DNA from 3 places in the Kitasatospora sp. NPDC097691 genome. Region 2 is predicted to be linked to each of the others. Evidence: riboswitches for the same ligand, from Rfam matches in the RefSeq annotation. Region 2 holds a riboswitch; each other region holds the start of a gene.
What was found. A riboswitch is a leader RNA that binds a small molecule or an ion and turns the genes downstream of it on or off. The one in region 2 is predicted to bind cobalamin.
Positions count from the first base shown of each region.

Region 1 (3,267 bases), on a different contig from region 2:
GGCTCCAGATGTTGGGGTGCAGGACGACGGCGACGGTGTACTCGTCGGCGGGCAGCCGGCGGACCAGGCGCTGGGGCAGGTCGGGGCGGCGGCCGAATAACGAGTGCTCGCTCCAGGTGGAGTTGACGACGACGAGCCGTCGGCCGTCGACGGCGCCGAGCGCGGCGCGGTAGGCGTCGCGGGAGCGCAGGCTGCGCAGCATCCGGTCGAAGCACGGGTCGCCGACGACCCGGGCGACGTCCAGTGCCTCGGGGCAGGAGGCCCGCAGGCGGTCCAGCTGCTCGGGGTGGGAGAGGCCGAGGACGTCCACGAACACCTGCCCGCGGTGGGTGAGTTCGTTGCGGGAGAGGCCAGCGGCGCTGACCGTGTCGCCGGTGGACTCGGTCACCAGGCGGTTGTAGCCGGCGCCGTGCGGGAGCACCACGAGCCGGGCGTCCAGGCGGTGCATGGAGGAGTGCACGGCGCAGGCGACGGCCAGGTCGAAGCGGTGCCGGACGGCGTCCTCCCAGTCCAGCAGGGTGAAGCCGGGCAGGCCGCGCAGGTACTCGTCCAGGGCGCGATCGGCGAAGGCGGAACCGGGGTTGACGGTGAAGTACCGCTCGACGCCCTCCGGGTCCAGCAGGGTGAGGACGTCCAGGACCCGGGTGGCCGACGTGAGGGTGCGGGCGACCGCCAGCACGCGGGCCTTGACCGGTCGGGTGTTCCAGCGGTCGGCGGGCCAGGCGTGGGGGTGGGACGGCACACCATGATCGTACTCATCCGGGGTGCCGCCGTGGCCGTGTTTCCCGAGTGTCGGTCAGCCTGCCGCGGCGGTGGGCTCGTGGTGCTCGGCGGCGGCGCACTCGTCGAGGAGGGGGCGCATGTCCTGGTCGACGAGCCGGTAGCGCACGACGCGTCCGTCCTTGTCGCCGGTGACCACGCCGGCCGTGCGGAGCAGCCGCAGGGCCTGGGAGACGGCGGGGTCGCGCATGCCGGTGGCGACCGCGAGGTCGGTGACGGCGAGCGGACCGGCCCGGTGGAGGGCGAGCAGCAGGGCGAGTCGCCCAGGGTCGGCGAGCAGCGAGAACCGCTCGGCCCAGGACCGGACGTGCGCGGCGTCACCGATCGCGGCGATGGCCTCGCAGACCCGGTGTCCGTCGATGGTGCGGTGGCCCGCGCGGTCGGTCGGTACGAGATGCATGCGGACATTCTTGCAGGCAGGCAGCTGTGATCCTGGACACCTGCGCAGGTGCGCAGCCTTGCATGGGTCGGGGCCTGGCCCTACCGTGTAGCCCGCCGTGGTGCTCGGGAAGACCGGTGACGGATCCTCAGGGGTCCGGAGTCCGGAGCGGCCCTCGCCACTGTGATCGGGCCGTTCCCCCGTCCGCGGGGGAGCGCCGTCCGTACCCACGACGTCACTGGGCGCCTCGCGTGCCCGGGAAGGCGGGTACGGGCGTGTCCCGTAAGCCAGGAGACCGGCCGCGGCATCTCACGAAGTGATTCCACGAGGTGCTGGAGCGTGATCCGCAGATGACCCTGCCCGAAACCGCCGCCACGGACGCCGGGGCGGCGCCCTCCGTGTTGCCCACCTTCCGGTGGAGGCGCGAGGACACCGTCCGTACGGCCGGGCTGATGGGCGTGATCCTGGCCATGCACGTGGTGGCCTTCGGGACGCTCGTCTTCCTGGTGGCACCCGAGCGGTACGCGGTCGGTACCCAGGTCTTCGGGGTGGGCCTGGGGATCACCGCGTACACCCTCGGGATGCGGCACGCCTTCGACGCCGACCACATCGCGGTGATCGACAACACCACCCGCAAGCTGATGGCGGACGGCAAGCGGCCGGTCTCGGTGGGCTTCTGGTTCGCCCTCGGGCACTCCTCGATGGTGGTCGTCATGGCCGCCCTGGTGGCGGGCGGCGCGCAGCTGGCGAACACGCTGATGGACGACGAGTCGACCACCCACCAGTGGCTCGGGATGGTCGGGACGACGGCCTCCGGCGCGTTCCTGTACCTGATCGGGGCGCTCAACCTGGCGGCGCTGCTCGGGATCCTCAAGGTGTTCCGGGCGATGCGGGCCGGGCAGTACGACGAGGCGGAGCTGGAGGCGCACCTCGACTCGCGCGGCTTCATGGCCCGGGTGCTGAACCGGGCCACCCGGTCGATCACCCGGCCCGGGCAGATGTTCCCGGTCGGCATGGTGCTGGGCCTGGGCTTCGACACCGCGACCGAGGTCACCCTGATGGTGATGGCCGGCTCGGGTGCGGCCTCCGGGCTGCCCTGGTACGCGATCGTCTGCCTGCCGCTGCTGTTCGCGGCCGGGATGAGCCTGTTCGACACCCTGGACGGGACGTTCATGAACTTCGCGTACCAGTGGGCCTTCGCCAACCCGGTGCGCAAGGTGTACTACAACCTGACCATCACGGGGCTGTCGATCGCGGTGGCCTTCATCATCGGCACCATCGAGCTGGTCGGTGTGCTGCACGAGAAACTCGACCTGACCGACCCGGTGAGCGGCTGGATCGCGGGCATCTCGCTGGACAACGTCGGCTACGCGATCGCCGGGCTGTTCGTGGTGGTCTGGGCGGTGGCGATCGGGTACTGGAAGCTCGCCCGGGTCGAGAAGCGCTGGGCGCCCGAGGGGTCCTGAGGGTGCCGAGAGGTCCTGAAGGGTCCTGAAGGGTCCTGAGCCGGGGGTATGAGTGCCTCTCATGGGGGTGCGGCATGAGCGTGACTCATGGGGGGCACCCATGAGGTCGGCTCATGTCCTCGGGCCATGAGGCCGGCTCATGACGCTGCCCCATGAGCACGGCTCATGGGGCAGCGTCATGAGCGACTCTCATGCGGCCGCGAGCAGCAGGGTGCCCGCGACGGCGAGCCCGGCGCCGACCACCTGGACCGGGCGCAGCCGCTCCTTGAACACCCCGCGGGCCATCAACGCGGTGACCACGGGGTAGAGCGAGGACAGGACGGCGGCCACGGTGGCCGAGCCGCGGTGCGAGGCCATCGCGAAGACGGCGTTGGCGATGACGTCGGCCAGCCCGACCGCGGTGAGCAGCGGCAGCCGGGCCCGCAGTCCGGGCAGCAGGCCGGCCGTACCCCCGGAGCGACGCAGGCCGGCCAGCAGGGTGGCGCCGCCGACGGCGACGTTGCAGACCCGCTGGACGCACAGCACCAGCAGCAGGCCGCCGCCGGTCGAGGCGTGCGCGATCAGGGCCATCACCGTGCCGAAGCTCAGGGCGGCGCCCAGGGTGAGCAGCAGTGTGCTGCGGGCGGCGGCCCGGCCGCCGCG
Region 1 is NZ_JBEORY010000019.1:117,123-120,389, reverse strand. It holds gene ABTY56_RS16410 (CDP-glycerol glycerophosphotransferase family protein) at 1-742, opposite strand, end outside; gene ABTY56_RS16405 (ArsR/SmtB family transcription factor) at 797-1,180, opposite strand; cobalamin riboswitch at 1,262-1,477, shown strand; gene nicT (Nickel transporter NicT) at 1,510-2,625, shown strand; gene ABTY56_RS16395 (EamA family transporter) at 2,815-3,267, opposite strand, start outside.
Region 1: it holds a riboswitch for cobalamin, as region 2 does, so the genes downstream of both, nicT (Nickel transporter NicT) here and ABTY56_RS10675 (ribonucleoside-diphosphate reductase subunit alpha) in region 2, are expected to answer to the same signal.

Region 2 (3,267 bases):
AGCGGTCGGCCCACTGCGGGGCGGCCGTCGGGAAGTGGTCGATGTGCAGCTCGCCGCGCGCGGCGCGGGTCTCGCCGTACGCCTCGTGGCGGCCCAGCTGCTCGGCCAGGTCGGCGGAGCGCTCGTACGCGGTGAGCATGATGCGCTCGGCGATGAGCGTGGACAGCCGCGCGGCCTCGGCGGAGTCGAAGTCGAGCCGCAGCTTGAAGAAGACGTCCTGCAGGCCCATCACGCCGAGGCCGACCGGGCGCCAGCGGGAGTTGGACGTCCCGGCCTCGGTGGTCGGGTAGAAGTTGATGTCCACCACGCGGTCGAGGAAGGTGACGGCGGTGCGGACGGTGGCGTCGAGGCGCTCCCAGTCCATCGCACCCAGCAGGTCGTCGGCCGAGGCGCCCGCGGCCACGTGCGCACCGAGGTTGACCGACCCCAGGTTGCAGACGGCGGTCTCGGAGTCGTCCGTGACCTCCAGGATCTCGGTGCACAGGTTGGAGGAGTGCACCGTGCGGCCCGGCAGCGCGGTCTGGTTGGCGGCGCGGTTGGAGGCGTCCTTGAAGGTCATCCAGCCGTTGCCGGTCTGCGCCAGGGTGCGCATCATGCGGGCGTAGAGGGTCTGCGCGGGGATGGTGCGGACGGCCTTGCCGGCCTGCTCGGCCTTGCGGTAGGCCTCGTCGAACTCCTCGCCCCACAGGTCGACCAGCTCGGGCACGTCGGCCGGGGAGAACAGCGACCAGTCCTGGTTGGCGTTGACCCGGCGCATGAACTCGTCCGGGATCCAGTGCGCCAGGTTGAGGTTGTGGGTGCGGCGGGCTTCCTCGCCGGTGTTGTCGCGGAGCTCCAGGAACTCCTCGATGTCGGCGTGCCAGGTCTCCAGGTAGACGCACGCGGCGCCCTTGCGGCGGCCGCCCTGGTTGACGGCGGCGACCGAGGAGTCGAGGGTGCGCAGGAACGGCACGATGCCGTTGGACTTGCCGTTGGTGCCGCGGATCAGGCTGCCGCGCGAGCGGATGCGCGAGTAGGACAGGCCGATGCCGCCGGCGTGCTTGGACAGGCGGGCGATCTGCGCGTAGCGGTTGTAGATCGAGTCCAGGTTGTCCAGCGGGGAGTCGAGCAGGTAGCAGCTCGACATCTGCGGGTGGCGGGTGCCGGAGTTGAAGAGCGTCGGCGAGGAGGTGAGGTACTCCAGGCGGCTCATCAGGCCGTACAGCTCGGCCACCTCGCGCACCGACTGCTCGTTGTCGCCGACCGCCAGGCCACAGGCGACGCGGAGCAGGAAGTGCTGCGGGGTCTCGACCACCTTGCGGGTGATCGGGTGGCGCAGCAGGTAGCGGGACTGCACGGTGCGCAGGCCGAAGTACTCGAAGCGGTCGTCGCCCGCGGCGTCGATCAGGGCGTCCAGCGCGGCGGCGTGCTTGGCGACGAAGTCCGCGGTGGTGTCGCCGATCAGGCCCTCGGCGTGGCCGACGGCGATCGAGGCGGAGAAGGACGTGGCGCCCTGGCTGTTCGCCTCGTCGACGATCTCCAGCGCCAGCAGGCGGGCGGCGAGCTTCGAGTACTGGGGGTCCTCGGCGATCATCGACGCGGCGGCGTCCACGGCCAGCCCGCGCAGCTCGGCGAAGTCCGAGCCGGCGTGGCGGCCGCGCAGCGCGGCGGCGGCGACATGGCCGGGGTCGACCTCGGGGAGGTCGACACTGCGGTCGGTGAGCAGCCGCAGCAGGGCGCCGCCGGGATCGGAGACCGTCCGGTCGGTGAAGGCGGTACCGGAGCCCTGGGCGGGCAGGGTGGCTGAGGCAGCGGTGGTCAAGGCGCTCTCTCCTGGCGGCGATCGGCGGCGGTGATCGGGGCCTCGGGCCGGTCGGGGCAGGGGAGCACGGCACGAACGCAAACGGCGTCGCGCGACGGTGTCTCCCCGGCCCGCCCGCGAGGCCCGGAGGTGTGGTTCTGGTGCTGGCGCGGCCTCTGCGGGAGGGCCGTGGCGCACGCCGCCGGCAGGTACTCGGACTCGCGGGGACAGCTGCTCCAGCCGCCCGCACACCGCTGCGGGGCAGTCCCGGATTCGCACCGGGTTCCCCTGCATCGACAGCAGGAGTGAGCATACATGTAGTGCCGCCGCCCTGCGGCGGCACCATATGTTGTGGCTGTCGTGTCGCGGGTGTGGGCGGGCCCTCCGGCCCGTCAGTGCTTGAGATAGACCTTGTACGTGCTCGAATCGCCGGTCGGCGAGGTGAATTGCGCCACCAGTCGGTACTGCCCGCCGGCTGCCAGCGCGGCGCTCAGGGCCCGGTCGGTGGCCCGTGGCGCGGTGCTGTCGAGGACGACCATGGTGAACCAGCCGTCGCGGATCGCGGCGACGCTCCCGTCGTCCCCGTGGTGCTGCACCCCGGCCGCGTCGCGGTACTCCGTGCCGGTGCGCGCGGAGACCCACTGCTCGGGCTCGCTGACCGCGCCGAGGTAGTACTCGGCCAGTCCGTCGACCTCGGTCAGGTAGCGCCCCTGGGGCACCGTGTGGACCCGCAGGACGGCCAGCAGGCGGCCGGAGTCGGGCCCGTTCTGGTAGCGCAGGGCGGACTGCTCCAGGCCGAGGGCGAGCACCGCGACCCAGACCAGGATGCCGAGCTGGGGGTGGCGGAAGTGGGCGCCGACCAGCCGGGTCAGGCCGACCCCGGCGAGCGGGGCGGCCAGCAGCATGCCGTAGCCGAGGTGGCGGAACAGCGCGCCGGAGGTGCCGGTCCACAGGTGGGCGGCCGGGACGAGCAGGGCGGTGGCGGTCAGCACGGTGCCGAGCAGGGCGCGGTGGCCGCGCGTGGTGGGAACGGTGTTCCGCTCGGGCGCGTCGTGCTCGTTCATCTGCTCGCGGCGGGCGTAGGCGATCGTGCCGGCCACCGCGAGGACGGTGAACAGGCCGCTCCACTGGACGGTGGAGAGCAGGATGGCGCGGGCCGAGCCGGGGGCGTTGCCGTGCGAGGGCGACCACCCGGCGACCTTGCCCAGCGTGCCGTACGGGAGCAGCAGGACGACGGTGCCGACGGCCGACAGCAGCGCGCGCAGGGCGGCCGGGCCCCACCGGCGGTGCGGACGGGCGGTGGCCAGCGCGAGGCCGACCAGGGCGGGCACGGCGAAGGCCGCGGAGTACGCGACGGCGCAGGCGAGCGCGGCGGCCGGGGCGGCGGTCAGGACCAGTGCCGGATGTCGCCGGGCGGTGAACACCGTGGCCCAGGCCGCGAGGGCGACCAGCAGCACGGCGAGGGACTCGGGGGCGGCGTAGAAGCC
Region 2 is NZ_JBEORY010000011.1:52,508-55,774, reverse strand. It holds gene ABTY56_RS10675 (ribonucleoside-diphosphate reductase subunit alpha) at 1-1,777, opposite strand, end outside; cobalamin riboswitch at 1,968-2,099, opposite strand; gene ABTY56_RS10670 (glycosyltransferase family 39 protein) at 2,173-3,267, opposite strand, start outside.

Region 3 (3,267 bases), on a different contig from region 2:
TTCGGCGCGAGGTGTTCGCGGGCGAAGGCCCGGGTCGTGTCGACGATCGCGAGTTGATCGTCGGTCAGGTGCGTGTGCACGGCGTTCACCCCATCGTCGGCATGGTGAAGCTCGCGCCCTCCTTGACCCCGGAGGGCCAGCGCGAGGTGACGGTGCGGGTGCGGGTGTAGAAGCGGACGGAGTCCGGCCCGTGCTGGTTGAGGTCGCCGAAACCGGAGCGCTTCCAGCCGCCGAAGGTGTGGTAGGCGATCGGCACCGGGATGGGCACGTTGACACCGACCATGCCGGTGTTCACCCGGCGGGCGAAGTCCCGGGCGGTGTCGCCGTCCCGGGTGTAGATGGCGACGCCGTTGCCGGACTCGTGCTCGCTGGGCAGGCGCAGCGCCTCCTCGTAGTCGGCGGCGCGGACGACGGTCAGCACCGGGCCGAAGATCTCCTCCCGGTGGATCCGCATGTCCGGCGTCACCCGGTCGAACAGCGAGGCGCCGAGGAAGTAGCCGTCCTCGTGCCCCTCCAGGCGGAAGTCCCTGCCGTCGACGACGAGTTCGGCGCCCTCCTCGACCCCGATGTCCAGGTAGCCGCGGACGCGTTCCAGGGCGTCGCGGCCCACCAGCGGGCCGAAGTCGGCCGAAGGGTCGTCCGAGCGGCCGACCTTGAGCGCGGCGATCCGCTCGACCAGCTTCGCCACCAGGGCGTCCGCGGTCTCCTCCCCCACCGGGACGGCCACCGAGATCGCCATGCAGCGCTCGCCGGCCGAGCCGTACCCGGCGCCGACCAGCGCGTCGGCCGCCTGGTCGAGGTCGGCGTCCGGCATCACGATCATGTGGTTCTTCGCCCCGCCGAAGCACTGCGCGCGCTTCCCGTGCGCGGCGGCCGTGGCGTACACGTACTGCGCGATCGGCGTGGACCCGACGAAGCCGAGCGCCTGCACCCGCGGGTCCTCCAGCAGGGTGTCCACCGCCTCCTTGTCGCCGTTGACCACGTTGAGCACGCCCGGCGGCAGCCCGGCCTCCAGGAACAGCTCGGCCAGCCGCAGCGGCACCGAGGGGTCCCGCTCGGAGGGCTTGAGGACGAAGGCGTTGCCGCAGGCCAGCGCGGGCGCGGCCTTCCAGAGCGGGATCATCGCGGGGAAGTTGAACGGGGTGATGCCGGCGACGACGCCGAGCGGCTGGCGCATCGAGTACACGTCGATGCCGGTGCCGGCGTTGTCGCTGAACTCGCCCTTCAGCAGGTGCGGGATGCCGGCGGCGAACTCCACGACCTCCAGGCCGCGTTGGAGGTCGCCGTGGGCGTCGGCGACGGTCTTGCCGTGCTCGGCGGAGAGCAGCCGGGCCAGCTCCTCCTTCTCCTGCTCGACCAGCTGCAGGAAGCGCAGCAGCACCCGGGCGCGGCGTTGCGGATTCCGGGCCGCCCACGCGGGCTGGGCCTGCGCGGCGTCGGCGATCACCGCCTCGGCCTCGGCACGGCTCGCCAGCGGCACCCGGGCCTGCACCCGGCCGGTGTTGGGGTCGTACACGTCGCCGAAGCGGCCAGAGGTGCCGGCGACGGGCTTGCCGCCGACGAAGTGGGTCAGTTCACGGACCATCGGTTCCTTCTCTCGACAGGATCGGGGAGAGGAGGAGTGGAGGCCGCCGCCGACGGGCGGGCGCACGGTGGCGCGGCCCCGCGGCGTCACGGTGGCGGTGGCGGTGGCATGACGAACCGTCAGAGCAGGTGAGCCTGAGCCCCGGCAGTCGTCGGCACAGGACAGCCAGGAGCAGCGGAACGGGAGCAGCCCGGAGTCATGCGTGTCGTCTCCATCCTCGTGGAAAACACGGATCACCCGCGGCCGGTATCCTGACTCCCGGATCGACGCACGCCCCCGGGCCTTCCCGGCTGGCTGCCAGTGGCCGTCTCCTGCGAGGACGAACTCCCCGGTCACAGTGGCGGGACCGTGCCGGACTCACACCGGCTTCCCTGACACCGCGGACCTGCCATCGACCATATAGTTGGACGTCCTAGTAAGTCCAGGGGTCCGAGCACGCGTCGCGTCATCGGTATCCCACTGGGCCGAACGCCACGCGGGTCGTGCGAATGCCCCGGAGAGGTGATTCCGAGCCGTCTCCCGGATGAAACGGTGCCCGCACCGGCGGGGACCGCCGGCCGGACCTTCCGGACTCCCTCAACTCTTCCGTATCTGCACAGGGCGGACGCCGGATCAGTCGATCTCCTTGCGCGCCTCGATCAGGAAGCGCGCCGAGTGCGCCACGAACGGGCCCTCGGAGCGGATCCGGGCGTCCAGCTCGCGCAGCCGGTCCCGGTAGGCGTCGACGGTGAAGCCCGGGACCATCCAGATCACCTTGCGCAGGAAGTACACCACCGCACCGATGTCGCGGAACTCCATCCGCAGCCGCTCGGAGCGCAGATCGACCACCTCCAGCCCGGCGGCGCGGGCCTCCTCGCTCTCGACCTCGGGACGACGGCCCTCGCGCGCCTCCGGCTGCGGCCCGAGGAAGTACTCGACCAGCTCGAAGACGGACGCCGGGCCCACGTGCTGGGCGAAGTAGCTGCCCCCGGGCCGCAGCACCCGGGCGATCTCCGTCCACCAGGCCCGCACCGGGTGCCGGCTGGTGACCAGGTCGAAGGCTTCGTCGGCGAACGGCAGCGGGGGCTCGTCCTGGTCCGCGACCACCACCGCGCCCAGCGGGTGCAGGAGCCGCGTGGCGCGGGCGATGTTCGGTGGCCAGGACTCGGTCGCGGCGAGGACCGGCGGGAGCCATCCCTTCGGCTCGGCGAGCCGCAGGGCACCGGCCAGCACCTCGCCACCGCCGGTCTGGATGTCCAGGGCCGCCACCGTCGTGCCCAGCCGCTCGGACAGCAGCCGCTGGTAGCCCCAGGAAGGGCGCTCCTCGGTGGCGCGGCCGTCCAGCCAGGAGAAGTCCCAGCCGTCCACGGACACGGTCTCGGCCTCGGCGATCAGCTCTTCGAAGGTGCGCATGCACGCATCATCCCGGCGTGGGCTCCGCACAGCCACCGGATTCCGCGCCGGGCGCGTACCGAAGCACCAGCTCAAACCGCATCCGCAGACTCCCGGCGGCGATCACCCCGGTCACCGGCTCCGTGCCGCCGCCGTCCGCCTCGAAGGCCACCAGCACACCCGGCGACTCGCCGCACTGCCGCTCGACCGCCTGCCGCTCCTCGCACGTGGGCACCCGGAACACCGGGTCCTGGAAAGCCGCCGGGCAGCGGACGTACAGCGGATCGGCGAAGACCAGCTCCAGGCCGTGG
Region 3 is NZ_JBEORY010000001.1:85,324-88,590, forward strand. It holds gene ABTY56_RS00350 (acyl-CoA dehydrogenase family protein) at 1-80, opposite strand, end outside; gene ABTY56_RS00355 (CoA-acylating methylmalonate-semialdehyde dehydrogenase) at 86-1,585, opposite strand; cobalamin riboswitch at 1,810-1,982, opposite strand; gene ABTY56_RS00360 (class I SAM-dependent methyltransferase) at 2,198-2,977, opposite strand; gene ABTY56_RS00365 (hypothetical protein) at 2,985-3,267, opposite strand, start outside.
Region 3: it holds a riboswitch for cobalamin, as region 2 does, so the genes downstream of both, ABTY56_RS00355 (CoA-acylating methylmalonate-semialdehyde dehydrogenase) here and ABTY56_RS10675 (ribonucleoside-diphosphate reductase subunit alpha) in region 2, are expected to answer to the same signal.